3 regions of the Bacillus sp. FJAT-42376 genome follow, and region 1 is predicted to be linked to each of the others. Evidence: riboswitches for the same ligand, from Rfam matches in the RefSeq annotation. Region 1 holds a riboswitch; each other region holds the start of a gene.
What was found. A riboswitch is a leader RNA that binds a small molecule or an ion and turns the genes downstream of it on or off. The one in region 1 is predicted to bind cyclic di-GMP.
Positions count from the first base shown of each region.

Region 2: linked by a shared signal. The riboswitch ahead of CEF21_RS20635 (hypothetical protein) and the one ahead of CEF21_RS15005 (anti-repressor SinI family protein) in region 1 are both predicted to bind cyclic di-GMP.
Region 3: linked by a shared signal. The riboswitch ahead of CEF21_RS17130 (glycoside hydrolase family 191 protein) and the one ahead of CEF21_RS15005 (anti-repressor SinI family protein) in region 1 are both predicted to bind cyclic di-GMP.

Region 1 is NZ_CP033906.1:2,982,997-2,993,581, reverse strand. It holds gene CEF21_RS15075 (ABC transporter ATP-binding protein) at 1-1,759, shown strand, start outside; gene CEF21_RS15070 (VanZ family protein) at 1,812-2,285, opposite strand; gene CEF21_RS15065 (anti-repressor SinI family protein) at 2,302-2,427, opposite strand; gene CEF21_RS15060 (XRE family transcriptional regulator) at 2,417-2,773, opposite strand; gene CEF21_RS15055 (signal peptidase I) at 3,006-3,515, shown strand; gene CEF21_RS15050 (CalY family protein) at 3,571-4,158, shown strand; gene CEF21_RS15045 (hypothetical protein) at 4,246-4,932, shown strand; gene sipW (signal peptidase I SipW) at 4,929-5,477, shown strand; gene CEF21_RS15035 (DUF5658 family protein) at 5,535-5,834, shown strand; gene CEF21_RS15030 (hypothetical protein) at 5,846-6,049, shown strand; gene CEF21_RS15025 (CalY family protein) at 6,448-7,044, shown strand; gene CEF21_RS15020 (hypothetical protein) at 7,175-7,855, shown strand; gene sipW (signal peptidase I SipW) at 7,852-8,397, shown strand; gene CEF21_RS15010 (helix-turn-helix domain-containing protein) at 8,432-8,767, opposite strand; gene CEF21_RS15005 (anti-repressor SinI family protein) at 8,861-8,995, opposite strand; cyclic di-GMP riboswitch class I at 9,025-9,116, opposite strand; gene CEF21_RS15000 (YqhG family protein) at 9,272-10,066, opposite strand; gene CEF21_RS14995 (DEAD/DEAH box helicase) at 10,078-10,585, opposite strand, start outside.
Region 2 is NZ_CP033906.1:4,110,774-4,121,358, reverse strand. It holds gene CEF21_RS20650 (hypothetical protein) at 1-1,435, shown strand, start outside; gene CEF21_RS20645 (D-glucuronyl C5-epimerase family protein) at 1,582-2,562, opposite strand; gene CEF21_RS20640 (5'-nucleotidase C-terminal domain-containing protein) at 2,832-5,189, shown strand; cyclic di-GMP riboswitch class I at 5,347-5,432, shown strand; gene CEF21_RS20635 (hypothetical protein) at 5,522-5,962, shown strand; gene CEF21_RS20630 (ligand-binding sensor domain-containing protein) at 6,544-9,117, shown strand; gene CEF21_RS20625 (M14 family zinc carboxypeptidase) at 9,256-10,585, shown strand, end outside.
Region 3 is NZ_CP033906.1:3,420,312-3,430,896, reverse strand. It holds gene acsA (acetate--CoA ligase) at 1-1,006, shown strand, start outside; gene CEF21_RS17145 (DeoR/GlpR family DNA-binding transcription regulator) at 1,340-2,095, shown strand; gene pfkB (1-phosphofructokinase) at 2,092-3,006, shown strand; gene CEF21_RS17135 (PTS fructose transporter subunit IIABC) at 3,020-4,903, shown strand; gene CEF21_RS17130 (glycoside hydrolase family 191 protein) at 5,407-6,294, opposite strand; cyclic di-GMP riboswitch class I at 6,330-6,420, opposite strand; gene CEF21_RS17125 (nucleotidyl cyclase domain-containing protein) at 6,486-7,712, shown strand; gene CEF21_RS17120 (hypothetical protein) at 7,709-8,617, shown strand; gene CEF21_RS17115 (DUF2194 domain-containing protein) at 8,614-10,464, shown strand; gene pelF (GT4 family glycosyltransferase PelF) at 10,467-10,585, shown strand, end outside.

The DNA of each region.
Region 1 (10,585 bases):
GTTTTCCGGATGGCTTTTACCGGTTAATTTATTTGGTATAGTCATTGTCAGCTTACTGGAGGGGATGGGGATTTTGCTGCTGATCCCGCTGATTAGTGTGACCGGTATGATTCCGGAGAATAAGGGGATCCCTATTTTTAAGTCTGTTATTGGTTTTGCTGAAGGTCTGCCTGAGGATTTAAGACTGGTGCTGCTGTTGGTTATTTTTATTTTTATTATGCTAAGTCAAAGTATCCTCCAGCGGGCTATAAGAATTCTGAATGTTAAGCTGCTGCATGAGTTTAGCAGAGAGTTAAGAATTAATCTTTTTAAGGGAGTATTAAACTCAAGCTGGTCCTTTTTTATAAAGAAAAGAAAATCTGATTTGCTGAACTCCATTACTTCGGAACTTGCAAGAGTGGTAAGCGGAATGAATTTTTTCCTGCAGATGATCACTTCGGTCATTTTTACAAGTATACAGGTGCTACTTGCCTTTTGGCTATCCGCCAGCATTACAGGCCTAGTCTTGCTGTGCGGTGCTTTTATTATTTTATGCTCTCATAAATTTGTTAACCGGGCGGTGAAAGCCGGCAGGCAATCTTCTGTATTAGGTAAGGAGTATCTTGCGGGAGTAACAGATCAATTTAACGGGATGAAAGACATCAAAAGCAATACGCTTGAAAAATCCCAACTATCCTGGTTCAGCCGCCACACCGGCAGAATGGTAGAGGAGCAAATAGAATATGTTAAGCTGCAGACAAGTTCTGACTTGTATTATAAAGTAACCTCTTCAATTTTTATTGCTATTTTTCTCTATTTCTCAATAATTAAATTTCATTTTCATATTGAAGAATTGATGGCTATTATTCTCATTTTCACAAGACTTTGGCCGCGTTTTACAGAAATCCAGTCTACCATGCAAAACCTGGCTGCAACGATACCGGCATTTAACTCAGTACAAAGTTTGTATACAGAGTGCGAATCTTCAAGGGAAAGGATGAATCCTTTCCAGAATCATGAAGAACCTTATGAACTTAAAAAAGGTGTACATTACCGTCAAATTTTCTATAGCTACTCCAATGAGAATCAAAACTATGTACTTAAAAATATAAATGCTGAGATTCGTCTAAATGAAATGACTGCAATAGTAGGTCCTTCCGGGGCGGGGAAAAGCACATTTATTGATATTCTTATGGGATTGATGAAGCCAGATAGTGGAGAAGTTCTGATTGATGGGTTCCCCCTTGAAGAAAAAAATATCATTTCATGGAGAAAAGCCATCAGTTACGTTCCGCAGGATTCATTCTTATTCAATGCGAGCATACGTGAAAATCTGCAATTGATAAATCCTGCCTGTTCAGATGCAGATATATGGCAAGCCCTGGAGTTTTCCTGTGCGGCAGATTTTGTCCGGAGCCTCCCTGAAGGCATTGAGACTCATATAGGAGATCGCGGTGTCAGGCTTTCCGGGGGAGAGCGGCAAAGATTGGTGCTTGCAAGAGCTATTCTAAAAAAACCTTCTATTCTAATATTGGATGAGGCTACCAGCGCCCTCGATAGTGAAAACGAGAGAAAGATTCAGGAGGCAATAGATCGGTTAAAAGGTAAAATGACAATCATTGTAATTGCACATAGGCTTTCTACAATTAAAAATGCCGATCATGTAATTGTTTTAGATGAAGGCTGTATGATCCAATCAGGTGGTTTCCAAGAATTATCCATTCAGAAATCCAGCAAATTTAGCCAGCTTTTAGAAAATCAGATGGAAGCAATACATTAAAAAACAACAAATACCCGCTTATCCGCCCAGGTGCGGGTAAGCGGGTATTTGTTCATACTCTTCTGCCAAGCCTGGTTTTCCATTCATATTTCTTTTTCCTTCTTCTATCCCTTTCTTTGTTCAGCATAAAAGCCCATACCACAAATACTCCAATCCAGTCCTTTGCCAAATCGATCCAGGAAGATGAGCGCCCTGCGACGAATAACTGATGCCATTCTTCTATTATACTAAAGCTGCATGCTGCAATTAGAGCAAGAGGAAAAGCTCTCTGTCGGGAAAGACCAAACAAATGCATGCAATGAACCATTAAAAAGAACAATAGGCCAAATTCAATTAAATGCAGAATTTCCAACAATGTTCCCATCTGTCTGGAAAATATTATTTCTTCTCCGCTTCCTGCAGGATGATGACTTAAAGATGCCAGAAATACGAGGATTTGGTTGGTAGAATGACTTGATTGAAACCAAATACCGCAAACGTATAGAACCGGAATTAAAACAGCTAAAACTTTTACCAATGTCCCCATTGTGCTTTATGCAGGATTAGCGTGCAGGTCCTGCTCCTCCGCTAAAAAGGAAATGTCTCACTTCATCAGGAGTTAATCCAAGATTTCTAGCTTCCATTAGCAGTGCAATCCACTCTTCTTTTGAAATCTGTTCAGTTTTCATCTTCTCGGCCCTCCTGGGTTTCTTTCCACTTAATAAATTTGATATAGTCTCTGAATGTTTCGAATTCTTCTTTGCTCATTCCATCTTTTATCGCTTTTTCAATTAGCATTTTCCATTCATCATCGAGCTGGCTTGTTAATTCCTGTTGCTCACCGAGCAGTTCATTTACTTCAATATTCAGGGTTTCTGATATTTTGGATAGAAACTGCAGACTTGGATTCTTTTGCACATTTCGCTCTATATAGCTTAAATAAGACTTTGAAACTCCTGCCAGCTCAGCTAATTCGCTGAGTGAATACCCTTTTTGTCTTCTGATTTCCCGAATCCTCTTCCCGACTTCTTCCATTAATAGACTCCTTCTTGTTACTAAATGAACTCCTTTCGTTCATTATATAAAACAGTTCGTTCTTAATAAAATTACAAGATAGTTAGTAAAAAGAAGAAAAACCGAGAAAACGAACGAAAACGTTCGTTAAAATGAAAAAAACAGCATTTTTCGAGATTTTTCTTTTAAATAGGCCATAAGATATAATTAAAACAAATAATTCTTTATTAAGAACAAAGCGTGTGGTGGCGTAATGCTGAAAATCGTTCAGAAATATGCTTTGAGGTTTACTTTATTAATAGGCATTCTGTTTTATCTATTACTTCTTGGAAATACCCACCAATTCCTTCCTTTTCAATTAAAGAATGTATTATCGGGTTCCATGGAACCGGTTTTCAAAACGGGATCTATGATTTTAATCAAGAAGAGGAATAATGCAGATGTTTATGAAAAAGGGGATATTATAACATTTAAAACGAAAGAAAAAATATTGGTCACCCATCGGATTTATGAAGTTCTGAATGAAAATAAATATAAAACTAAAGGAGATGCCAACGATGCACCCGATCGTGAGACAGTCGAAAGGAAAAACATCGTAGGCAGTTATACCAATTTAACTATTCCTTCAGCAGGGTATCTATTTGCCAGCATCCAATCAAATATAAGTTTGCTTATTCTGCTTAACCTGCCAGGCATAGTTCTCCTTTTTCTATCTTACAGGCTATTGTTCAGGCAGACTGAAAAACAGATAAAAACAGATTGATCCTTCTCCTTAACATGAGAAGTTCAATATAAATTTGGTCTAGGGGGCTTTTACAATGGGTATCAAGAAGAAATTAGGTTTAGGACTGGCATCTGCAGCACTTGGTCTTTCATTAGTCGGAGGCGGTACATATGCGTATTTTAATGACAAAGCAGACGCTGCTTCTTCATTTGCAGCGGGAACTTTGGATTTGAATGTAAATCCGACAACGATTATTGATGTGAAGAATATCAAACCTGGTGACTATATGACTAGAGCTTTTAAATTGGAAAACAGCGGTTCTCTGGATATTAAAAAAGTGCTTTTAACAACAGACTATACCGTTAATGAAGGTGCTGCAGGGAATAATTCGGACTTCGGCGATCATATTCAAGTAAACTTTTTATACAATGCAGATAAGCTGAATGATGTAATTTACAGTACTACGCTTAAAGAATTAAAAGATATGGATCCTAATGTACTTGATAAAAATGTTTTCACCCCTTTATTCGAGAGAAAAGGCCTTAAAGCCGGAACCACAGATGATTTATTTGTCCAATTTGAATTTATTGATAATGAGCAGGATCAAAATGAATTTCAAGGTGACTCTCTCCAGCTGAAATGGAATTTTGAGGCACGTCAGGGAAAAGGGGAAGAGCTTTAAGGCTGATGGGAAGGCAGGAACTTCCTGCCTTCTTTTTACATGACTCTACCCATAAAAGAACGGGGGCTGGAGGCAATTCGGAACAATATGTATGAAAGTCATTCCTTATTTAAGTTATTCGCATTAATTTATTCTTTTTTATTGATTTTAAATTATGCAGCCTCTCCTACTGGAGCATATTATAACGACCAAAAGGAACAAGGCATTTATATTGAAGCCGGAACCTGGTGGGATAAGAGTAATTTGAGTTTTGAGGAACTTCCTGCTGCAGATGAACTTACAGGCTGTGAACCAATAAGATTAAACTTTCCTGTAATAAACAAGGGTTTTACGATGATTGGTACGACCACATATCGAATCTATAAAAATGGAGAAGTATTTACAGAAGGCACATTAGGAATAATCCAGGCTGAAAAGACGGCAATTTTATCTGTTATAACCGATTCTCCAGGGACTTATATGGCCGAGGCTGATCAGCGTCCAGGCTATGGCGGCAATGACTCAGAGATAACCAGAACAAACAGCCAGTCCGTTTCAATAGCTGAATGTCCTCCGCCTAAAGATGAAAAAGAAAAGCAGGAGGAGAATCATGAAAAGGATTCTATTAAAGAGGAGATGGAGGGAGACAAGGAAGAAGTAGAATCTCCAATAGAAGGCACCGAGGAGGAGAACAAGGCTATAGAAGAAACATCCTCAAGCGATAATCCTGCAACAGACGAATCAGGTCGTTTGAGTGAGGAAACGATAGGCAGCGAAGGGGGAGTTAATAAATGAAACTGGCGGGAAAACTAATCAGTCAAACATTATCCGCACTGCTGTTTGTTCTCTTGCTTGTCATGATCCTCCTCGTCCTCTCCTCAAAAGCATCCGGCGGTCAACCGGAGTTTTTCGGCTATCAGCTGAAAACCGTCTTATCCGGTTCAATGGAACCCGGAATTCAAACCGGCTCGATCATTGCTGTCAAAACAGGCGGCGATATGAATCGTTTCCAGCCAGGGGATGTCATCACTTTTAAAATGGATGAAAAAGATCTCGCAACTCATCGGATTGTAGCAAAAAAGGCGAGCGGTCAGGCTGTTATTTATACGACAAAAGGAGACAATAATAAGACTCCTGATTCTGAACCGGTGCTTGCTCAAAATGTGACAGCCCAGTATACAGGTTTCACCATCCCGTATATCGGTTATTTTATTGAATATGCTAAGTCAAAAGAAGGAAACGCGCTCTTGTTCATTATTCCCGGATTGCTTTTGATTGGATACTCCATAATAACCATTTGGCGGGTCATTTCGAGGCTGGAGGAGCCTAAGAGGGTATAGTTTCCTGAATTCCATACATAGCATAAATAATGGCCTGTATGCCAAAGGAGCTGCTTCATGAAAACCGCATTCATTTACCTGGCGATTGTTAATACAATCGATTTATTTGTTACATTAGCCGGTCTTGAACTTGGTTTTATAAAGGAAGCAAACCCTCTTATGAAAAACCTGTACGAGTGGACTCCAGTGGCTTTTATCGGAGTGAAGCTGATGTTTTCGATTCTTCTGCTTTGTATGGTGTTTCTAATTCCGCTGAAAACAACGAAAATCTTAAAGGGTGCGACCTGCGCAGCCTGTCTTCTTTATACATTTGTCATGATTCTGCATTCAACTTGGATTTTCCATGTAACCAATTAGGAGAGATGATGATGTTCAAAAAAGTATGTCCGCGCTGTGCAAAATCTTCTTATAGCAGTTACAATGGCGGAGCATGGGTCTGCCCGGTTTGTTCGAATGATTTATCCTTCCAAAGGGTTCTTTTTGAAAATGCCCAGACGAAGGTTACCCCATTAAAAGGGAAATACAATGAAAATCAGCACCGTCAAAAATCTTTCATCTCGTTGTATGCTTAAAAAACCAGGTCCTGTATCCTGGTTTTTTTGTTTGTATTGGCATAGAGCTTACTATAGGCTATTTTACCGGATAAATAGATGCAGAGAAAAAAGCCGCAGTTGGCTAAATGCCTGAAAAGTAAGAGTTTTCGAAAATAAGGCAAGGTTATTTTTCAGAAAAATCATACGAATGGATGAGTGAATTTTCTGGTACAAAGAACCTTTTGCCGAAATTAGGCGACTGCTAAACTAAAGTAGCGGTAAGAAAGAATTTTATGACAGACTCTACATAATCTTACATCTGTAGAATTTTTTCCTCCATGCACGTTTATTTATCAGAAGATTTCGATAGTAATGGTTGAGCTTCTTTACAGGAAAAGAGTTCACATACACGCAGAAAAAATCAGGAGGAATGTAAAATGGGGATCAAGACAAAATTAGGGTTGGGTATTGCATCTGCAGCGCTCGGATTATCACTGGTCGGCGGGGGAACTTATGCCTATTTCAATGACAAAGCAGAAGCGGCGAGCTCTTTTGCGGCGGGAACGCTTGATTTGAATGCGGTTCCTACTGAGGTTGTGAATGTGAAGGACATGAAGCCCGGAGATTGGATGACACGAACCTTTAAACTGAAAAATGATGGAACGGTTGATATTAAAAAAGTTCTTTTAACAACCGAATATACGGTAGCGAATAAAGAGGGCGAGCCTGCAAATACAGAGGATCTCGGCAGCCATATTAAAGTGAATTTCCTTTATAATGCGGACAAGCTGAATGACGTTATTTACAGTACAACGCTTGAAGAGCTGAAGGATATGGATCCAAATGCTGTAGCTAGCAATGTGTTTACCCCGCTTTTTGAAAAGAAAAAAGGACTGAAAGCCGGTACAACCGATGATTTGTTCGTACAATTTGAGTTTGTTGACAATGGTGAAGATCAAAACCAATTCCAGGGAGATTCTCTGCAGCTGAAATGGACATTTGATGGACGCCAGGGTGAGGGACAGGAGCTATAATTTCAATCGGTTCCGATAGTGTATAGAGAGGGAGCAGTACAGCAGGTAAGTGGCTGTGCTGCTCCCTGCCTCACTTTATCGGTTTTTGCATCTTGGGAATTCATACATATCGAACGGGGGATGAAGATTGATGAGCAGAAAGAAAATGAAAAAGGCAAATAAGCTGCTTCAGACTGCGGTGTTTGTTTGTGCGGTTTTGCTAATATTGACTTTATCCGTGACGCCCGTTCAAGCCTATTTTCATGCGAAAGCCGAGCAGGAAATAGGAATTCAATTAGGTTCCTGGTGGGATGGAAGCAAACTCAGCTTTGAAAAAGCAGGTGAAACAGAGCCGAAGACAAACTGCAGTCCCGTAAATCTTACGTTTTCAATCAGAAATTCAGGATTCGGAATGATTGGTTCTACAGGCTATCGAATTTTTAAAGATGGCGAGCTTGCAGAAGAGGGCTCCCTTTCAATCATTGGGGAGAATGAGACAGGACATCTTTCTATTCGAACGGATAAGGCTGGAGTGTATTATGCAGAAGCCGATCAGCGCCCTGGCTTTCAGGGAATGAATGAAACGGTCCGGACAGAGAGTGAAAAAGTTACGGTAGCTGAATGTCCGCCTCCAAAAAAGGAAGAAAAAAAGAAACCCGATTCAAAAGTTCCTTCTAAAGAAACGAACAAAGAGAATGCGGACAAGCCTGACCTCGAAGAGAAACCAAAACCTGAGAACGATTTGCCTGCCGCGAACTCTGATGAAAAGAATGAATCCGAAGTTCTGCAAACGAATCCTCCGATTTCAGAAGAAAAGGAGGAGAGAAATTGAAGATTGTAAGCAGAGCGTTCACCTTGCTGCTGTTTTTTATTCTGATCAGTCTTGCCATCGCGGTTTTCTCTTCAAAGGCTTCCGGCGGCGAGCCTCAAGTTTTTGGTTATCAATTTAAAACCGTTCTTTCCGGATCAATGGAACCGGGGATCCAGACCGGTTCAGTTATAGCAGTAAAGACCGGAGGAGATATGAACAGGTTTAAAAAGGATGATGTCATCACATTCTGGATGAATGAATATGACCTCGCAACTCACAGAATTACGGAAAAAACCGTAAGCCGGGGACAGGCAGTGTATCGGACGAAGGGGGATCATAACGAGTCGGAGGATTCAGCCCCTGTACTCTCTTCGAATGTGGTAGCTGAATACACAGGTGTGACGATTCCTTATGCAGGCTACATCAGCAGCTATGCCCAAACAAAAGAGGGCCGTGCGCTGTTTGCTATCATACCTGGCATATTACTGATTATTTATTCTATCTCCACCATTTGGCAGGCGATTTTAAAAATCGAGGAGAATCATAAAAAAACAGCTTCATAAAAAATAAAACGGTCTGGACATCTGTCCGGCCGTTTTATTTTTTTGGCTGATGCATCCGCCATTTATTAAATTCCAGAAATTCTCTAAATTGATCTTTCGTTACGCCTGATTGCATAGCTTCTTTTACAAGTGATGCCCAGTCCTGATCCAGCTGATTTGCATAAGCATCTTCTGTGTTGCCGTTTAACAGGGTATTAACAGAGATGCCAAGCACGGATGAAACCTTTTCCAAAAATTGTACAGATGGATTGGATTGCAGATTTCGTTCAATCGAACTTAGGTATGATTTAGCTACGCCTGCCCGGTCTGCTAGTTCAGATAGAGATAGATTTTTTTCTTTGCGATATTTGCGTATGCGTTCCCCAATCATAACATCACCTTCCCATCGATATTATAGCATATAACGAAGGGATCATTTCGATAAATCGAACAAAATCGACAAAATTTTTTCGACAAAATTTGGTTATTTCTCTCTTTCTGCCTGCTTATTTTGAAGGAAATAGCGGATATCTTCTTTGCTGATTCCCATGTCCAGTGCAGCGAGGATCAATTCTTTCCATTCTACATCCAATTCTTCTTTTACGAGTACCTTCTCCATCCTTTTTCCTCCTAAAATACGTATGTATTTCAGGCAATCCGGCGATCATCATTGCCTGGCCGGCAACCTAAGACCCGTGATTTTGCGTCCCTGCCTTTCAACAGGTTTGCCTTTATCTGACAGAATCGGCATCCTTTCCGCGGACGTCATACTAAAGTCACGATCAGCGGAAGGAACCTTTGTACCATGATTATAGATTGGAAAAAGAAAAAATGGTGCTGAATCATGTCGAATTGGAAAAATATATTAAAATTTTTGATTTTTCTGCCGATATAATTAAAAAATCGTTTGCGGATTCAGGTAAAAAATACCCCCGTTATTAACAGAAATATGGATGTTCGGTTCATAAAGGTCCTTCAATGCGCCTTTTTCGAGTTCATAAACTTCCGGTTTTTCCTCCATATCTTCATAGAAATGATGGAGGAGCATTAAATCGGCGTTCCATCTCTGCCTCGATTCTTCTGCCCACTCATGAGAATCCTCTGCTATTTTTCTCTCGATGTACTGCCTGATTCTCGTCATTCCGCTTTTGGGCAGAATTAACGGCGAGAGGGTAAAGCGGAAGTCCGGTATTTTAGGAGTAAGCTGAAGCTGATTCAATCTTTCCTGAAAATTCTCGACCATCGTTCCGCTTATTAAATGGAGACCGATAGAGTAGATAAAGTCTTTTTTCATATCGCACTGATAGGAAACCGTCATATTCATTCCAAGCCATGGATGGAGCGGCTGCTGTGTTCCCTCCATAAATGAATCCTCATACATACGCGCAAATGCTCCCAGCTTACGCGCTGAGCCAAATATTTGATGGAGCCTCGGCGATCCAAAGTGGATGAATTCTGTTTTCTGCTCTTCTGAGACTTCGTCCTTATCTGTGAGCAGCGTAAGACTCATTGGATTCGGCTCGCCCCCGGTTTTTTCAAGGTAATGCCAGTAAAAAGGGCGGTTCATCAGTTCTTTGTCCAGATCGACTGTCAGCTGGATGGCTAAAGCGCCAGGTGTTTTTTTGGATATATCGCACTGGTTCGCCCGAAAGAAGCGTTCAAGCAGTGTATGAATTTCCTGCTGGTTCATCATTTTCCTCCTTAAAGGATGTCACCTGACACTTTTTTTTCTTCCGTTTCCTGCTGCCCGAAATCGAGGATGGAAGTAAGGTTTTCCATTTTGATTTTCATTTCGCCTTCTGTTGAGGAATGGAACAGGATGTCCTGAAGGTGCTCTTCGAAATTTGTAATTTCCAAACGTGTCAAAATCTCATCGAGCTGTCCGATGACTTTTTCAAAGAGATTGATTTTCTCATACAAAAGCTTAAGAATATGTTCTTCAACGGTATTTCTTGTTGACAGATTATAAATATGAACATCCCGTTCCTGGCCAAGGCGATGAATCCGTCCAATACGCTGTTCGAGCCTCATTGGATTCCATGGCAGATCGTAATTAATGATCTGATTGCAGAATTGAAGGTTAATTCCTTCCCCCCCGGCCTCTGTGGCAATCAGAACTTGAATGTTTCCTTTAAACAAATCCTTCATCCAATCCTTTTTTCCGCGCTTGAATCCGCCACGAAAAGGCACTGAAGAAATTCCGTGCTGC
Region 2 (10,585 bases), 1.1 Mb from region 1:
AGGTACTTCTAAGTTATTCTGGACGAATCAAGGTCAGCCACTTGCAAAGGGGGCAGTCATTAAAGGAGAAAAAACGCTGTACCCAACCCTTGAAGCGGCTGTGCAGGCAGCTAAAGAAGGCGCAACTATTTGGGTTAATGAGGGAGAATACGAACTATCTAAGCAATTGGTCATTACTAAACCGGTAACCATTATTGGAAACGGACAGGTCGTTCTAAAGCCTAAAGGCAATTATACGCCTTCAGCACCTTATGAAAAAAATCTAGTATCTGTTACTGGAGTCGCTGGTAAAGTAGAGCTTCAAAATTTGACGATTAAAAATGCACAAGGCAGCGGACTCAATATATTCGAATCCCAGGACGTAACGCTGAAAAAAGTAAACTCTATCGGAAATACGGCCGCAGGATTAATCGTCAACAGCTCTGTAGTAGAGGCAAGTGACTTTACAACAAGCGGAAACGGTTGGTATGGAGTGAATGTGGATAAGGGATCAAATCCAAGCAGTTCAGCACCTGCTGCTAAATTCACACTCCATTCCGGATCTCTATCAGAGCCTGCTCAAATCGTCTCTGATAAAGGCGGGGTAGAGGTTATCGCGGACTTAGAACTCTATAGGGTGGCCGGATCTTCAAAATTGATTTGGACAAACCAGGGGCAGCCACTTGCAAAAGGAGCAGTGATTCAAGGAGAAAGAACGCTGTATCCAACTCTTGAAGAGGCTGTACAAGCATCGAAAGAAGGTGCAATTATTTACGTCAATGAGGGAGAATACGAATTATCTAAGCAATTGGCTATTACTAAACCGGTAACGATAATTGGAAAAGGGCGGGTTGTTTTTAAGCCTAAAGCTGGTTATACGTACTCTGCTGGGTATGAAAAGAATTTACTATCCATTAATGGAGTGGCTGGTGCAGTAAAGCTTGAAAATCTAATCATCCAAAATGCGCCGGGCAGCGGATTGAATGTCTATGAATCTCAAAACGTAAGTCTTGTGGAAGTACAAGCTAATGACAATGCAGCAGCAGGATTGATCATCAACAGTTCCGTTGTGGAAGCAGATGGTTTCTATACGAAAGGGAACAGCTGGTACGGGGTTAATATAGACAAAGGATCAAATCCAAGCAATGCCTCACTAACTCCTAGTTTCAATTTTAAAAGAGGCACCTTATCAGAGGATATTCAAATATTTTCTGATTATGGTGATGTATCCGTAGGAGCGCCAGGATACAAGAAAATCAATTTAGAAGGCAGTTCAAAGGTTGTGTGGTCAAACAAACAGCAGCCATTAGAAAATGGAAATGCATCCTCACCGAGCCAGCCTGCAGATAATACTAAAGCTCCATCTGCAGAGCTTGCATCTAATCGTTTAGTGACTGCATCTCTTGATATGGATAAAGATTTCAAGCTGGAGGATGGAGTCGTTAAATTTAACTAAAAGATATAGTACGATTTATAAATATTAAAGGCTCTGCAGAGGTGTAATCTCTGCAGAGCCTTTTTTGAATTTATAGCCATGTATGTTTATGAGTATAGAGGTTATCATACTTTGCCATTCCTCTGTTTAATTTCAAGACCTTCTATTTAAACAGGTTCAACATACGATTTCCACCGGTTATAGGAATCAAGAAAATAGTTGCTTCCTGTAAGTCGGTACATAACATACATCTGAGAGATATGAATTCTGTGGTATTCACCTACAACATGCGGTTCCTGTTTCAGCGTCAAGTGACTGAGATCATATGCTGTATATCCCCCTATATCATATTTTGAGAGAATTTTCTTTACAGAGTCCTGGCCCTTCTGGAAGAGAGCCTTTGCCTTTTCTCCGCCATATAAAGTCATCTCAGGGTTATAGCCCCAATCATAAAGACCAAGCAGAGTGTAAATATATCCGTTCAGGGTGTAATTATTTCTAGGCGCGGTTATGTATTCTTCAAACCAGATTTGGTCTTTCCATTTAGTGCTAATGTGTGAGAGGTCTGTCATCGGTCCTCCCTTGGAGACTGGCGTCGTTAAAAAAGTTAATGAAGCATTCCCCGCAAGTTTATACTTTATATCCTTTGTCACGTCAAATGCTCTGGAAAAAACACTTAAGGCTTGCCCCTGGGCCATGCCGGAAACCCATCCTATTGGATAGCGGGTTTTGAGATGAGGAATTCGATGGGAAAAGGAATACCGGAAGGATCCGTCTTTTGATTGCATTTTTATTAAAGCATCCGTGAGTTTAATAAAAGCTTCCCGGTCTTCAGAGCTTTTAGTAGTGAGATATTTTCCGTGATAGTATAAAGCGCCTTGAGCGGTAGTAACCGGATTGTATTCTGTTTTGGCACCGTACTTAACCATGGGAATACCGTTCTCATCCCAAATGAATTTTTCAGGTTTGAACTCTTTTGCAGTAGAGAAATTTAAATAATCATTATTAACTTTGTAATCTTGCATGAAAGGTTCGTATTGAAATTTATTTTCTATATACTCCTTAACATATGGGCTGCTGCTTAAAGCATAGATTTTGTGAGGCATAGCGAAACATAATAATAAAACCAGGATCAGTATCTTCTTCATTGGTTGTTTTTTCTCCTTTTTATGAAACATCTACTAGCAAATAATATTTATGGTTATAAAGACTTAGGTCTTTTTAATTATAAAAGTTTCACCCCGGTTCGTCATTTGTTTTTTCTAAAGTTTTTTTACAAACGAAATACATAATTTACATTTTTAACATAGATATGACTTCTGTAATACGATAGACTCAAAGATAAGTAAGCTTTTATAATCATTCACTGGAACTTTGTTGGCTTACATACGAGTAAACTCAAGGAGGAACTATAGACATGCCGAAAAGTAAATTTGTGAAAGCTGGCCTTGCTGCCCTGGCTGTTTCCACTGTTGCAGCGGTTAACCCTGCGCAGGCTGCATCCAGCTCGAAAGCGGAGCAGGCCGTTAAAAACGCCGAGTTCTATTCCAATTCTCTCTCCGCGCTATATAAGGTGGATGAAGCAGGAGATTTGCTATTATCTCCTAGTTTTCTAACGAGATATAACAACGCCAAAAATACCATTGCTGATGCCAAAAAAGAAGTTGCTAAAATTAGCAGTCCACGCATTAAAAGGCTGATGAATGATCGTCTTGAGTTTTCTGAAATTCAGCGCCTGCGTACGGCATACCTCATCGATGCGGTTAAATACGGTGAAAAACTGGATTCGGCAAGGAACAAAATTAAAGCAGATTTTCTTGTTATGTCTCCTTCAGAGTTAAGAAAAGCCTATGATCAGCTTAGAAAACAAACGATGCAGCTTGAAAAACTGGTTTCAAAAGTTTATGGAAGTACATCCAGAAACGTTGTAAACACTCGTTTCGTCTTGCCTGCTAAATTGACGACGGAGTCCTTCTCTTCTGAAATGACCCGCTATGATTACCACCAAAAAGCCAAAGCCGCTCTTGCAGGGAAAGATCAAACACAGGCAGATGCGATGTTTGCCATTATCACGATGCTAGAAGGAAAAGGGAAAGACCTTCGGACAGCTCTTACTAACCTTCATCCTGACAATCAGCTGCTTAAGGATCTGTATTCTTTAGTAGACGCATCACTTGAGCCGGCGTTAATGAAAGAAAAAGAGTCGTTGAAAATCCAATATCGGACTCAATTCCCATCAAACTTTGAGCTGTCTGTTCTGCACACGAACGACACTCATGCAAATTTAGACCGCGCTCCCAGAATGGCTACAGCTATCAAAGAAACAAGAGCTCAAAAGGAGAACGCCCTTCTTCTCAGCGCTGGGGACGTCTTCTCTGGCACTCTGTATTTTAACGAATACAAAGGGCAGGCAGATCTTGAGCTGATGAATCTCCTTAACTATGATGCCATGACATTTGGGAACCATGAGTTTGATCTTGGAACCGCCACACTCGCTGATTTCGTTAAAAAAGCAAAATTCCCATTTGTCAGCGCGAATGTAGATTTTTCAAAGGATGCCAATATGAAAGCTTATACAAGCTCTGACGTAACGGCTGATCCGAAAGATGGCCACTCCTACAGTGCCATCGTGAAAAACATGGACGGAGAAAGAGTGGGTATTTTTGGTCTTACCACCGCAGAAACGGAAACCATTTCAAGCCCTGGTAAGGACGTTGCCTTTGAAAACTACATCGCGGAAGCAAAAGAAGCGGTTAAACAGCTCCAGGCTCAAGGGATTAACAAGATCGTTGCCCTCACTCACATCGGTTACCAGGATGGCGGCGGGGATAATGATGTGACGCTTGCTAAAGAAGTCGAAGGCATTGACATTATTGTCGGCGGGCACTCCCATACGGTACTGAGTGCACCGGTTCTGGATAACACGGGAGCTGAACCTACCGTCATCGTTCAAACGGGAGAGCTCAGCAAAAACCTTGGTGTTCTGGATGTTGAATTTGATCCAGCCGGAAAAATAATCAAGCAAGCAGGCAAACTGATCGATATTGACCAAAAATCCGGGGATCAGTATGTTATTAAAGAAGATCAGGAAGCAGCATCAATCCTTGATTCAAAATACAGACCTGGCATTAATAAAATTAAAAACGAAGTGGTCGCTAAAACAGACACAGTCCTGAATGGTGTCCGTGCGGATGTCCGCACAAAAGAAACAAATTTGGGAAATCTGATTGCGGATGGGATGCTTGCAAGAGCGAAAACGATCAATCCTAAAACGGTGATCGCAGTTCAAAACGGAGGAGGAATCCGTGAGTCAATCGATGCGGGGGATGTAACAATGGGTGAAATCCTGACGGTTATGCCTTTCGGAAATTCCCTTGCCATCATGAACCTTAAGGGTGAAGAAATCAAGGCTGCTCTTGAACACAGTGTGGAGCTGGCACCGAAAGAAGCAGGGGCATTCCTTCATGTGGCGGGAATGAAGTTCACGTATGACAGCTCTAAACCGGCTGGACAGCGGGTGGTAAAAGCAGAAGTGAAAGAAGATGGAACGAACTACACGGCTTTGGATCCGGCAAAAATGTATGCTGTGGCAACGAATGCATTTACAGCAGCAGGCGGAGACAGCTACTCCATGTTTAAAAAGGCATACGACGAAGGCCGTGTCAGCGAGCCAGGCTTCACGGACTGGGAAACGTTCAGCCAGTACTTAAAAGCAAATCCTGGCATTAAGCCAGCGGTTGAAGGGCGTATAATAGACCTAAGTGCAGTTCAATAAAATAAGGCTTATCGGGGGACTGACAAGTGATTGTCAGTCTCTTTTTTAAAAAAAATGGGTGCAAGACTCCTTATTTGGTAAATGAATCAAAAAATTAAATAGATAATTTGTTTATCTAGTAGTATAATAGTCACTGTTGAAAAAATAGCCAATTATACCAGTATAAAGGCAAACCCGCTGAAAAGCGGGGACGCAAAGCCGTGAGTCTAAGGCATATTATGCTAGGATCGTCAGGCCGCCGTAGGTAAGCAACAATGACACCATGGCTATTTGACATGGTGTGTTTTATTCTTATGCGGCTCAGGTAAGGTGAATAATGGAGGTTGCATATTGTGAACAGTGAAAAAGAACAGCAGGAACCATACAAAAATACGAAGAAGTATAGAAGTCATTTGATTCGGAGTGAAATTGAGTCCCTTATCGCAGGGAATCATATATATAGAAGCAGAAAAACTGAAAGTGCTGTAACATTGTTTATTCAATACTGTGTTAACCATACCGGTATGAATCATCTTTCGGAAATCAGCAGTCAAACCATGCGAGATTACATACAGCACCATATTGCGCGTTCGGACAAATCGAGAGAGTATGATTCTTTTAAGAGACTAAAAGACGATGTTATGATGCTTGAGCAGCTGATTTTAGAGAATAGGGGGTTTGAGCAAAAAGTGAATTTTTCACTTCTAAATATAGGGTTATGGTCTTCTCAGGATATGAGAGCGCATTATAATAAAGAAGCTTTTAAAAGCAAAAGAAATTTTTTCCTTCAATAATGTAAAAAAAGAAAAATTATTTAACATTTGAGGAAAAAATTATGATACAATTAGGGCGAAAGTATCGAATGTTTGATTGGTAAGCCGCATACATAGACGAAGAGAAAACAGATGATATAAACAGCCTACGTCTTTTGCATTTAGATCCTTTCAATAATACTGTTTCCCCTTTCAAATTTTCATAAAGCGGGAGCCCCTCATGCTGTTCTTGACATCAGTGTGAGGGGTTTTTTTATGGATAATCACCAAATATGTTTATATGTGACAAATTTTATCATTCTTATGTCACGATTATAAAACAGGTATATGTTTTCATGCATCTTCTAAAATTTACAAGGTGAAATCTGACTTAAATGCTAAAGATGTTCAACTAGAATTTCTTATTTTTTACAAAAAATTTATAAATAAAAACGTATATCTTTACAAGCCTTTGATACATTTTATGTTATACATTCCCCTGAAGAATTTCCCTTATTTCTAAGACATAATTCCTAATGTTTGGTAGAATATACATATTAGAGAAATAATCGGATTTTCGAAAAGGGAAATTGGATTAAAGAAAGGTTTTGGAGGATATTATTTTGAAATTAATGCGAATGTGTTTTTCTGCCCTGCTCCTCATCTCTTTGCTCGCATTCCCCGCATCTGCCACGGAAGGACCGTATAAAAACCTTGGTCCGCAAGTTCAATATGTCAATGTGATCCGCGGTGAAGCCGGGATGGACCAGTACGGACGTCCGCTTTACTATGCCCTTCTACAGGGAGAACCTGCAAAGCTCGTGGTCATTGATTTGCAATCCAAACAAGTAGTGGATATGGAAACATTGGAGGGTGCGACTGCAGCGTGGTCCATTGAAGTGGATTCCAACCGACAAGTATGGATTGGTTCAACACCGAATGAGCAACTCTACCGGTACAATCCCGAAACAAGGGAGCTATCAGACTTAGGGAAAGCCTCTGCCCCTAGGGGATCGAATACGACCATTTGGGATTTAACTTACGATACGAAAAACAACCGTATTTTCGGTGTGACTTCCTATGGCGGAACGGTCTTTACATACAGTGATGACGATGGCTTTGACAGCCTGGGTGTCGTTATGAATGGGCGGCGTTATGCCAGAAGTGTAGAGTACGATGAAGAGCAGAATACGCTCTATGTCGGTCTTGGCTCACCGGCTGCTCTAATTAAATGGAATCTGAATACGAATGAGAAAACAGATATTCTTCCGGAGGATTTTAAATCCGCTGCTTCTGTATATGATCTGGATTTATCCGGAGGAAAAGTATATGCCAAAATGGAAAACAAAAGTGCGCTCCTTGTCCTGAATCAGGAAACGGATATGCTGGAGCATGTTCTGCCGGCTGATTCCAGAGGGGTGTCTCCTGCATGGAACAATCAGACCGTTTTCTACAGCTCGAAAGGCAAGCTGTTTGAATTTAATCCGGCAGATGGAAGCAGCCGGGAGACGAATGGATCAGTAGCTTCCTCCAGTGCTGTATCCCTGGATATTTTAAATGTGAACGGGCAGCCGCAGGTTGTTGGTCTGGCAGGTAATGCAGGCCGTTTCTACCAGTACAATCTGCTGGATAACCGTTCCTCCACGTCCTCCCTTAAGCTTCCTGCACAGCCGGTAGAAATTTACAATGTGGGCAAAGGCGTGAATGGGAACATTTACAGTTCGGGGTTCATCTCCGGACGACTGGGTATTTATAATCCGAGAACTGAAACAACTCAAATGTTCGAAGGACTTGGGCAAGTGGAAGATATGACCTCCTTAAAAGAGAAAATGTTCTTTGGGGTTTATCCAAATGGACTCGTGTATGAATATGATACACAGCAGGCCTGGAATGCCGGTTCCAATCCGAAGAAAATTATGGACCTTGGGGCAAGCGGTCAGGACCGGCCGAATGCACTTGCTGCAGATGAAGGGAAGAACCGGTTATATGCCGGAACTGTTCCGAAGCGCGGAGAAAAAGCCGGAATGTTCCTTGTATATGATGGGGGCAGTCAATCTGTTGCTCATGAGGAAACATTGCCTGATGATCAAAGCGCGTCATCTATGACGTTTAATCAAGCAGCTAATACGCTATACCTTGGAACAAGTGCATACGATGGAAGCGGGAATCTATCTCCAAAAAGCGCGAAGCTGTACGCCATTGATACGAATAGTTCGTCTTTTGCGAAAAGAGAAATTGAGCTGCCTGGCGGATATGCCATCAAAATATCTGCGCTTAAAATGACAAATGATGGAAGACTTTGGGGAATCGTGGATAACAAACTGCTTGTGTACGATCCGGAAAAGGGGATGCCAAGTCTCTATCCGATTACTCCAAACCAGATTGAAGGGATGTACAGAAACGAAAGTCTTGTCATTCATCCTTCCGGAGATCTGTATGGAACATTCCAGGGCATGCTCTTTAAAGTTGATACAAAAACCCTGGAAATTACATGTTACAGCGAAGGCAATGTGTTTCACTTAGCGGGTGATCAGGAAGGGAACCTTTATTTTAATAAAAGATCAAATCTCTGGAAAATTAATCCGAATGATCTGACAGCTGAGCATGTATATAATCCGAAAGAGCTCAAAATACCAAATATCTCAACAGAGGATTCTCCTTTCCCTGTCGCAAGGGTTTATTCAAGACAGTCTCTTCTCATGTACAAGAAGGAAGGGAATTCGATGGTGCCCGTTAAAGAAGTTCCGAAAGGGGCATTCTACCGGGTTTATGGAACGTATAAAAGCTATTACCATGTTGGGAATGGCTACTACTTCTATAATGAACCGCATAGAATTTCCACTTATATTGGACGGGTTTTTACTCTTGGAGAGGCAGAGATGCTAAAGCCGGATGGGTCATTCCACAGAATGATCAAGCCGGACGAAGAAATCCGGGTATACAACTATGATAATGAGAAGTACGACGTTGGTAATGGCTATACAATCATGAAGAACAGTGATGTGACGTATAAGGTTGGGATAGCCAACTTAAAGGCAGATTCAATGATGTTCCGATACGGCTCCGTTATTCCGGAAATGAAGATTTATGACGGCGAGGAATATGTCGTTTACAATATAGACGGCAATAAGCTTGATATCGGAAACGGCTTCTATTTAGAGTTTAATAAAGGAACAATGGAATTTACTAAGAACTAAAGTTAAATCCGGGAAGGAGTTCCCGGATTTTTTCTTTTTTCCTAAATACATCGGACGGCGATTGAAGTCAAGTCTGGAATTGACTTCTTTTAATGATAGATTGTTAGAGAGATAGAATAACCTGAAAGGAACGAGAGTGTGAAAAAATTAATTTTTATGATTGCTGTATTTGTTATGTTTGCCAGTTTCCCTGTAATGGAAAAGAGAGCATCTGCCGCTTCGTTTTCTGTGAATGCCAATCAGGTATACTCGTATGACGTCATGAAAAAGGACCTGGAAGCGCTCGCTGCCAGCTACCCTCAATTGATTCACTATAAGTCAGTGGGGAAATCTGAATACGGACGGGAGCTCTATGCCGTATCCGTTGGGAAAGGTCCTGCCAGCGTTTTTGTAAACGGTTCCCATCATGCAAGAGAGTGGATGACGACCACTCTTACGATGAAAATGATGGAGCAGTATGCGAAGGCTTATTACGGAAACACGTCTATCAATGGGCTTCCGGCCAAATCCATCCTGGATCAGACGACCATCTGGTTTATGCCGATGGTAAATCCCGATGGTGTATCCCTTCAGCAGTACGGAGTGAAATCTCTCCCTGCATCGAGCCAGTCCTCTGTTTTGAAAATGAATGGAGGGCGTAGTGATTTTAAGCACTGGAAGGCAAATGCCAAAGGAGTTGACCTCAACCGCCAGTATGATGCGAAATGGTCAACGATTACACTGAATCCCGGAAAACCGGCTTCTGAGAATTTCAAAGGGTACAGCCCCGCTTCATCAGCTGAGACAAAAGCGGTTCTCCAGTTTGTAAAAGGGATCAATCCCGACATGTCGCTTAGCTATCATTCAAGCGGACAAATTCTCTTTTGGAACTTTTATCAAACCGGTGCCAGATATACAAGAGACGAGAATTATGCGAAGCAGCTGGGCCGGATGACTGGCTACCGTCTCGTTTATCCGGGCCCGAATCCTTCAGGTGGAGGGTTTACGGATTGGTTCCTGCTTTCTTATAAACGTCCGGCCTTCACACTTGAAATCTCGCCTTTTGTAGGGGATACGAGTGTTCCTCTGAAAAATTTCAGCAAAGTATGGGAAGAAAATAAAGATGTAGGTCTTTACGCAGCAAAAGAGGGGTATAAGCTTTATCAGCAGCGTGCCGGTTCAGCATATGATCAGCAGCTGGCACAAGTAAACAGCTATCTGCAATCGAGTCTGCGGTTAAAACCATATTATACCGAGAACATCAAGTCGCAGGCTTATGTATATGTTTCTTCTTCTATGAAGAAGCTTTACGATCAATCCGATTACGAAATGAAAAAAGCCGAACAGCTCGCTTCCGGATTGCCCGCCTACTATAAAGATAAGGCTGCTCCGTCTATTAACCGGGCTAAACAAATCCGTTTGCAGGCCGCCCGTTTTATTGATGCGGTCAAAACAGGGGATCTTCTCAATAAAGAGAGGGGTGACCTTC
Region 3 (10,585 bases), 440 kb from region 1:
TGAATGGGTACTCGATTTGAAAGAAGAGGATGTTTACTGGTGTACGGCTGATCCGGGATGGGTTACAGGTACGGTATATGGCATCTTTGGACCTTGGCTCCATGGAGCTTCTAATGTCATCGTCGGGGGGAGATTTAACCCTGAAGCGTGGTATAAGACCATTGAAGATTTAGGTGTAACGGTGTGGTACAGCGCCCCTACAGCTTTTAGAATGCTCATGGGAGCGGGAGATGAAATTATCAAAGAGTATGATCTCAGCAGTCTAAGACATATCTTGAGCGTGGGTGAACCTCTTAATCCGGAAGTAATCCGGTGGGGAACAAAAGTCTTCAGCCAAAGGATCCATGATACATGGTGGATGACAGAAACCGGATCCCAGACCATCTGCAATTACCCAAGTCTTGAAATTAAACCGGGTTCGATGGGAAAACCGGTGCCTGGAGTAAAGGCCGCCATTGTAGATGATCAGGGGAACGAGCTTCCTCCTTATCAAATGGGGAATCTGGCCATAAAAAAAGGCTGGCCGTCCATGATGTATGCCATCTGGAACAATCAGGAGAAGTATGAATCGTATTTTATGCCCGGCGGCTGGTACGTATCGGGGGATTCCGCTTATATGGATGAAGACGGGTATTTCTGGTTTCAAGGCAGGATCGATGATGTGATCATGACTTCAGGTGAGCGTGTCGGACCTTTTGAAGTAGAAAGCAAGCTTGTCGAACATCCGGCGATTGCAGAAGCTGGTGTGATCGGCAAACCGGATCCGGTCCGCGGAGAAATCATAAAAGCATTCATTGCACTGAGAGATGGCTATGAGCCTTCGGATGAATTAAGTGAAGAAATACGTACCTTTGTGAAGAAAGGGCTTGCTGCCCATGCCGCACCAAGAGAGATAGAATTCAAAGATAAGCTTCCTAAAACAAGAAGCGGGAAAATCATGCGAAGGGTGCTGAAGGCTTGGGAGCTGGATTTGCCTGCAGGTGATTTATCCACTATGGAAGATTAAGAGAAAAAGAATCTGTTTTATAGGAAATTGTTTAAAGACGAAACACCCGGAACGATGTGCTGAGCATTCCGGGTGTTTCGTCTTTTTTATTGGGATTCCATCATTTAGGCTGACTGGAATGGAAGGTAAAACAATAGGGGAGCAGCCTCCAGCGGAAAACAACAGCCAAGCGTAAAAATCATTTAAGAAGGAAATGAATGTTTTTGACTGTAAATGAATATAAAAAGGGATAAAATGATTGTTTTTGATTGAAATTGATTGATTTTTGAAAGGGCTTTCGTTACAATGTGGTCATAAGGAAAACGCCCTATTAAACTGACTGGAGGTGCTTGCATGATAACGTCGGAACGCCACAGCAGGATCCTTGCACTGATCGAAGAGAAAGAGATTGTGAATATTCAGGAGCTTGTGGATGCAACTCAATCTTCTGATTCAACAATAAGAAGAGATCTAAGCCAGCTTCATAAAGAAAAGAAGCTGAAAAGAGTCCATGGCGGAGCAGAGGTTCTGCATCAAAAAGGGACAGAGCCGGATATTGAGCAAAAATCGGATATCAATCTGGAGAGTAAACAAAAAATCGGTCAATACGCAGCTGAAATGGTGAAAGACGGAGATCGTATTTTTCTTGATGCCGGAACCACTACTTTACAGATGATTCCTTACTTAGCGGGGAAAAATATTATGGTCGTGACGAATGGTTTAACGCACTTGGAATCGCTGGCCAGCCACCATATCCCTACTTACTTAATAGGCGGATATATGAAACAAACGACAAAAGCGCTTATTGGGGCCCGTGCTATATCAAGCTTAACTGAATACCGCTTTGATAAATGTTTCATGGGTGTAAATGGAATCCATGCCGATTCAGGCTATACGACACCCGATCCTGAAGAAGCAGCAGTAAAAACCAGTGCCATCCGCTGTTCTCAAAAGGCCTATATCCTCGCAGACAGCAGCAAGTTCGATGAGATTACATTTGCAAAAATTGCGGAGCTTCACGAAGCCATCATCATTACAGAGAAGCTGGATGACTATTTACTTGCTGAATACACCGAAAAAACTGAGATAAAGGTTGTGAGCACACCATGATTTATACATGTACATTGAATCCTTCCATTGATTATTTAATTCAGCTTGAAGAATTTCATTTAGGCAGTCTGAATCGTTCGAAGGAAACGAAGCTTTTCCCGGGCGGAAAGGGCATTAATGTTTCAAGAGTCCTGAAACGTCTTGGAACAGAGAGCACAGCACTTGGTTTTTCAGGAGGATTTACAGGCGATTTTATAAAAAATTTCCTTGAATCAGAAGCGATTACGGCAGATTTTACAGAAGCTGCAGACCATACAAGAATTAATGTAAAGCTTAAGACCGGTGTAGAAACCGAAGTGAACGCAGCAGGTCCGAAAATTACATTAGAGCAGCAGGAACAGCTCATTTCTAAAATAACACGTTTGCAAAAAGGGGATTTACTGGTCCTGGCTGGAAGTATTCCTTCCTCCATTCCATTGACATTTTACAGCACGGCTGCGGAAATATGCCGAAAAGCAGGGGTGGAGACAGTCATAGATGCGACAGGGCCGGCGCTTGAAGAAACTTTCCGTCACTCACCTCTTTTAATCAAACCAAATCATCACGAACTGGGTGAACTGTTCCATACGACCGTATCGAATGTAAATGAAGCCGCTTACTACGGTAAAAAGCTTATCAGTCTTGGCGTTCAGAATGTAATTGTTTCAATGGCCGGAGAAGGAGCCGTCTTGGTTAATGAAGACTGCGTACTAAAGGCATCGGTTCCCCAAGGAGTGTTAAAAAATTCAGTAGGCGCAGGTGATTCCGTTGTCGCAGGCTTTCTCGCATCGCTGGCACAACAAGACACGGTTGAGGAAGCATTTCAGCGGGGAACCGCGGCAGGAAGCGCTACAGCATTCTCACATGATCTCTGTACAAAAGAAGAGGCTGAAAAATTATATAAGGAAGTTAAAATAGAGAAAATTGGATGAGGGGGATATAAAAATGAGGATTACGGATTTGCTGACAAAAGAAACGATCCGGCTGCAATTAACAGCTGATTCCAAGGAAAAAGCGATTGACGAACTCGTCAATCAGCTGGATCACGCCGGAAAGTTATCAGACCGTCAATTATATAAAGAAGCGATTCTGGCACGTGAAGCTCAAAGCACGACTGGAATTGGCGAAGGAATTGCGATTCCGCATGCGAAAACCAAAGCAGTCAAGAAGCCGGCCATTGCATTTGGCCGTTCAAAGGCGGGAATTGATTATGAGTCGCTCGATGGACAGCCGAGTCATTTGTTCTTCATGATTGCTGCCGGAGAAGGGGCGGATCAGACACACTTGGAAACCTTGTCTTCTTTATCAAGCTTTCTTATGGATCCTGATTTCCGGAAAAAACTGGAGAACGCCGAGTCTGAGAGCGAGATACTGGAAGCGATCAATTCAAAGGAAGATGAAATGGCCGGAAAAGAGGAGCCGTCCGCTTCAGAATCGTCTGGCCAGCTTGTTCTGGCGGTAACGGCCTGTCCGACCGGAATCGCCCATACCTACATGGCAGCAGATTCACTGAAAGCAAAAGCCAAGGAGATGGGGATTCACATCAAAGTAGAGACCAATGGTTCAAGCGGGGTGAAAAGCCGGTTAACAGAGGACGAAATTGAAAGGGCTTCCGCGATTATTGTTGCTGCGGATAAACAAGTCGAGATGGGAAGATTCGCAGGAAAAACAGTCATTGAAGTACCTGTTGCACAAGCAATAAGAAAGCCGGGTGAATTAATAGAAAAAGCCTTGAAACAGGATGGTCCTATTTATAAAAACAGCCAGGGGAGCCAGGGAGAAAGCGGAGATGGCCGAAAGGAAAAAGGGCAGAGAACAGGATTTTATAAGCATTTAATGAATGGTGTATCAAATATGCTTCCGTTTGTGGTCGGGGGCGGTATCCTCATCGCTATTTCCTTTATGTTCGGGATTAAATCTGCAGACCCCAATGATCCGAGCTACAATCAAATTGCTTATGTATTAAATACCATCGGCGGCGGAACTGCTTTTAAACTGATGATTCCCATTCTGGCAGGCTTTATTGCGATGAGTATTGCAGACAGGCCGGGCTTTGCACCCGGTGCAGTCGGCGGCCTGCTGGCATCAACAGGGGATGCTGGCTTCCTTGGAGGTTTGATTGCCGGTTTCCTGGCAGGCTATATTGTTCTTTTCCTGAAAAAGGCGTTCAGCCGTTTGCCGCAATCCCTTGAAGGCATCAAACCGGTATTGCTTTATCCTTTATTCGGTATCCTGTTTACAGGAGTCATCATGCTGGTCATTGTTATCCCGCCAGCAAAAGCATTAATGGATTTGCTGAACGGCTGGCTCATGGGAATGGGCACAGGGAACCTTGTACTGCTGGGCTTAATTCTTGGAGGAATGATGGCCGTCGATATGGGAGGACCGCTGAACAAAGCAGCTTATACATTCGGTCTTGCCATGATTGATGCAGGAAACTTCGCTCCTCATGCTGCCATAATGGCAGGGGGAATGGTACCGCCACTCGGAATGGCACTGGCTACAACCTTCTTTAAATACAAGTTTACGAAACAAGAAAGAGAAGCGGGGAAAACGGCTTACATTATGGGGGCAACCTTTATAACAGAAGGGGCAATTCCATTTGCTGCCGCGGATCCGGGAAGGGTCATTCCAGCATCCGTCATTGGTGCAGCGACAGCAGGCGCCCTATCTATGCTCTTCAATATCAAACTGCCGGCACCTCACGGCGGAGCATTTGTAATCCCGGTAGTAGACGGGAATCCATTCTTATATATTTTAGCGATATTGATAGGATCGATTATCACGGCCCTTATCGTCGGATTCTGGAAAAGGCCTGTGAAGATATAAAAGAGAGACTGCGGATTTTACCGCAGTCTTTTTTCTATGAGCTCTCGCAAACAAATGGGCAGAAGGGGAAAGGGAGGTGCTTCACGGCGAAGCTGAAAGCCCTGAGTAAAACAGTCATTATTCAGGAAGAAGCTCTGTTAAACCGGATGATGAAAGCCTGCAGGCAAGTGTGTCCGCTGGCTCCAGTGATCAGGTTAATAGAACCCAATAGGAGTAAAGAGTGTATAACCTATCGTAAAATAAAGCCTACTTTTGACATGAATTCCTGTTATATAGAATAGACTAAGTGATTTGGAGTAGGTAAGATGATACAGGGGGAGAGATTTTTCCTTTAAAAAAACCAGACTGGCACATCGGCATTCGTCTGGTTTTTTTATTGGTACATCTGAAAGTTGCGAGCTTTCCTTTGCTGTGCTACAAATAATGTAAGTCCTTTTCCATAAAAGAGGATGGAGAACTACTAATTGTCGAATCTTACCTGAATTCTTTGCCCGCTATAGTAATTACCATCTGTTAAAGTCTTTAACTGCTTTGTAATGGAGGAATCCCTGCTGCTCAGAAAACCATGCACTTTTAGAGTGCTGCTCAAAAGAAACAGTAAGAACCGTGATTCCTTTCTCTTGCTGAAGCGCTTTTAATTGATCTATTTGATTTTTTGACCACTCATCTTTAGACACAACATTATGACTGAAGTTTTCCCACATGATTGCATCAACATAGTTTGCGCTTGTTGTTTTCAGAGTATCAATTCCCCAGTTTTGGATGATTCCGAGGGATGGATACATCGTTTTAACACTTTTTAAAAGCTGTTCCAGGCCTGACCGCTGTTTCGCAAGCTCAGCTGGCTGATCACTGAAATAATCATCTATGTTTCCAACTGTGTCAAAAAAGACCCCGTCCATATTTTTAGCGGCAACCTGAGCTCCAATTTCTGATAAGAGCAATTGTCTGAAATGAGGAGAACTCATATTCATCAGATAGGAATCCCATTGCTGAATATAGTATTTTTGAGTGGATTGCTGATAAAAATCTTCCGGTGTAAGCTTCTGCATGAATGCAGTGTTCCAGTTATCGGCTTCCATTGAGTTGATATAGCCGAAAACTTTTGTACCTTGTTTCTTAATCGTTTCAATTTGGGTTTTGGTGTAAAGAAGGGGCTCTATTATGACGAGGTCATAGGCCTGCATCTTTTTGATAATCGATGGGGTAGGAGCATCGTAGAAAATTTTGTAGGTTTTCACGTTTTTTAAAACTCCTGTGGAATTTGCAGCGTTTTGGACAGAAGCAGCGGGAGATGTAGCTGTCGTAAGGGCAGAGGCAGCGGGAGATAAAGAAATAAAACTGGATACAGCAAAAAAAGCCAATACAAAAAATCTGATTACATTATTCATTTGTAATCCCTCCGTTTTTTAACGAGGGATGGTAGCTTCGCAGGCTGGCGATCGGTATTTCCGATTGGAAATCGACGACCCATGCCTTTGCGTCCTTGCTTTTCAGCAAGTTTGCCCATCACCTTTTGTCCTAATCATATCAGCCTATTTTTCTGAACTCAACTAATTTTTTTGTGAAAGCAGTGATTCATATGATCTACAAACAATCCAATATTATATTAAAATTGGCTGAGTCATTCGGATTATCTTTTGCCAATCTCTTTTTTCTTCACTTTTTTTCAGAAAATATTCCGATGTTGAGCGAGGTCTTATGGTCTGCAGCTATCGTCCTTATTTCACTAAGATATGGTATTTATTTTGGGATTGTTCCTTTTTGTTCCGCCGTTTTTTCTTCCATTGCATTTGAAATCGGCAATGGAGGCGATCTCTATCTTTATCTCACAGATTTATCCAATATGCTGGTCATTTCGCTATTCTTCTTTCTGCTCCTTTTCACGGGGCTATCACGAAACTCTCAACAAGAACGTTATTTTGATATAACAAATGGGTATGAGGAAATTCTTGAGGAAAAAAAGATTTTAGAAGAGACTCTGGATGAAGCATTAAATATAAACGAGACGTATAGAAAGCGATTTTTAGAGTCAGAGGATCAATATGCGGACATGTACGAGATGATTACGGCACTTAATTCTACTGATTCAGATACGATCTTTAATGAAATGGTCCGTATCGTTAACCAAAGGTTTACGAGCAGGCAGCTTTGTTTGTACCTGATATCCAGTCAAGGAGATTCAATCCGCTCAAAAATTAACACAAATCAAGAGGGCAGGCTCAAGTCAGATTATTGGCTTGATGAGGTCCCATCTTTAATAGGCAAAGTAATAAAAGGGCAAGAGCATGTAATGTTCAGATCAAGGGAGGACGATGAAGCGTCTCCGGCTGCGGCAGGCCCTGTGTTTGTTTACGGGGAAATGAGATATATTCTCGCACTTGATGGAATTGATCTCAATGCCTGTACTTCCCAGCATATTCAATGGCTCGACTGGTGCCTGAAATGGATGGGAAGCCGGTTAAGTTTTGCCTATACATATGAAAGGGAAAAAAATGAGCATCAGCGATATCCGGGAACCGGTATTTATCAGCTCGCTTCCTTTTTTAAACGGTTTAATGCAGAACTTGAACGCGCGGAAAAAATCGGTCAGCCTTTTGTTATTTTTGAATTAAAAACAGACCGTCTGATGATCAGTGAAATCGATCTCCTGATGAAAAAGCAGCTAAGGGAACTGGATTCAGCCGGATGGGATGAGGAGGCAGGAATTCTCTATGTTCTTTTGCCGGGAGTTGATCCGGCCAATGAGCCGGCAGTCAGGGAAAGACTCCAGAATGCTATACGGAAAGAGGTGGCTTCTATTACATGATGATCTTATTAGGTGCCGGATCTGTTATCGGGTGTGCCGTATCTTTTGCTGCTGCCCGTTTTTATTTTGCCGGAAAAGTGGAGAAGGATCAGCATGGTCTGCTTATGCTCTGGGTCATGCTTTCTCTGCTTCTCCCGTTCATTGGTTTTATATTCGGCTTTATTTTGCTGCGCCTCTTTGTGAAGAATCAGGATGGGTCATTCATGGATGAATACTCGAGCTATATTCAGAACAAGGTCTATAATTTTGAAAATTTAAGAGAGACGCTTAACCAGGACCGCCAATTGCTTTCCGCAAGCGGTTATTCCTCTGGAAACGGGTGGATGATGAAAAGCCTGCTTTTAAATATGTCCAATGAAAAAACCATCAGCCAGGAGAAAATTATTAAAAAAGGACTGAACCATCCGGATAGAGAAGCGGTTCATTATGCTGCAACGATTACGAATGTCCTTCAAGACCGGCTGGCCAATCAAATTACCCAGCAAAAAAGAGACTTGTCTGCGGAACATCCCATTACCTACCAGCAGCTTCTATCTACTTATAAGGAGTACCTATCCAGCGAATTGCTTTCCAGTGCCATCAGGGAGAAGACTGAATTGGATTATGAAGGGTTTCTGAGAGAAGCTGCTGCTGAATTCCCCGAAGATTTTCAATACAGGGAAGCGCTCGGTATGCTAATCTTTGAGAAAAATCCGCAGGAGAGTGAACAGATTTTCCAAAGCCTGCTTCATGAACAGCCGCAATCGGCCCAAGTCATGTGGGGCTGGCTGCAAATTTCTTACCAAAATGGCAGTTGGGATAGAGTGTTTGAATTGGCGGTCCGGCTTCGAAATCATCCTGATATAAACTCTTTTCCAATCAGGCAGCAGAAGATTATTCAGTATTTGGGAGGAAATAACAGATGACAGGAAGGGTTCCCCGTTTTGCAATTTTTACTTCAATTGCGGTTGTTTTCCTGCTGATAGGAATTTTATATATGAATGAAGACCATTTTTATGCGAATTTGCCAATCGGCAAAAAAGTTTTCCCTGCAGAAGAAATTACGTATATGACGTCCGGCACTCCTGAACAGGGAACTTCACCAGGCAATATGAGGATTTACGTAGCTGAACCCGAGAAAGGAAACAAGCTGAGTGAAGGTACCTATCACAATATAAAAAAGGCGCTGCATTACGCGAATGTCAGATATGAGGTCCTCCCGCCCGAGAAAACCGGGGGGATTCAAGGTGATCCATATACAATGATCATCTTGACCGGAGAAGACACGTCACGATGGAATGCCGGCCAAATCGGCAAATTTGTTAAAGACGGAGGCAGACTGTTTGCTGCCAACCGTTTTGCGGATCCGGAATGGTATGATTTACTCGGCATTAAACAGGAAAAAGGCTTTGATGATGAAGTAAAAGGCATTGCCTTTTCCGATTCTTTTTTTAACGGTTACCCCAATCTGGATTCTGCATCGGACTATTTCTCAAACAGCATGCTAAAAGCGGAGCTGGTCCCTGAAGCGAAAACATACATTACGGCAGAAAAAATTCCGCTGCTCTGGACACGTGATTACGGAGCAGGCAGAGTGGTCAATTGGAATGGTACAGGCCTTCAGGATAAGAGTACACGGGGAATTATCGTGCAGGCAATCAGCCTTGCGTTCCCTGCATTTGTCTCGGGGCAGGCCGGTGAGAAAGTGATGTTCATCGATGATTTCCCTGCGCCGATTGCTAAAAGGGAAGCAGAAAAAATTAAAAGGGATTACGGAATGGCTTATGATGAGTTTTACCGCGAAGTATGGTGGCCGGATATGAAAGCTATCAGCGGGAAATATGATTTTCCCTACACCGGGGCGATGATTGGAACGTATCTTGACAAGCCTCATGTACGAAGCAGCCAGCTTATCGAGATGAGTCAGAAAGATTTGCTTCTTTATGGCAGACAGCTCCTTTCGGCCGGAGGAGAGCTTGCTCTTCACGGCTATAACCATGAATCGCTTGTAACAAGAAGTGAACCGGTTTCATCGGAATTCGGCTACCGGTACTGGGATTCGCAAAAGGAAATGGAAGAAGCTCTCCTGGAGCTCAGAACGGTTCAGGAAGAACTGTTTTCCGATCAGACATTTAAAACATACGTTCCGCCATCCAACCTGCTTAACCGGTCTGGAATTTCAGCTGTAAGGCATACAATGCCCGGCCTCGAAGTGATTTCGAGCCTTTATACAGGAGATCCTTCGAACGGAAGCCTCATTCAGGAGTTCGGATATGATTCCGTCTACAAGGATCTTTATCATTTCCCGCGAATCAACAGCGGTTATTCTTTTACGAAAGAAGACCAGTTCCAGCTTGCAGATGCTGCAGCGAACATGGGGGTTTTTTCGCACTTTATTCATCCTGATGACGTTTTGGATGAGGAACGGTCCAAAAACCAAAGCTGGGAAAGCCTTAAAGGGGAATATGTAAAAATGCAGAAATTTTTACATGATCAGTTTCCTTATTTGAAAGGATACACGCAGTACGGGGCAAAAGAACGGCTTGCAGCTTATCAGGAAGGGAAATGGAACGTTGAATACAGCGATTCAGGGATTGAAATTCATGGATACAAAGTGCCTTCCCCATCATTATTCTTAATCAGGATAGAGGAAGGCAAAAAGCTGAAACCAGCCCAATATCATTTTGGAAAAATAGAAGAAAGACAGCCTGGGCTCTATTTGCTCACAATGAATAAGCCCGATGCAAAAGTTGTGTGGAAAGAGGCGGAATAAAGATGAGAGTTGGAATCATTGCTGAAGGGAGTTATCCCTATGTAAGCGGAGGTGTATCGAGCTGGATCCATACCCTCATTACCCGAATGGAAGAAATACAGTTCTCTCTTTTCACCATTAC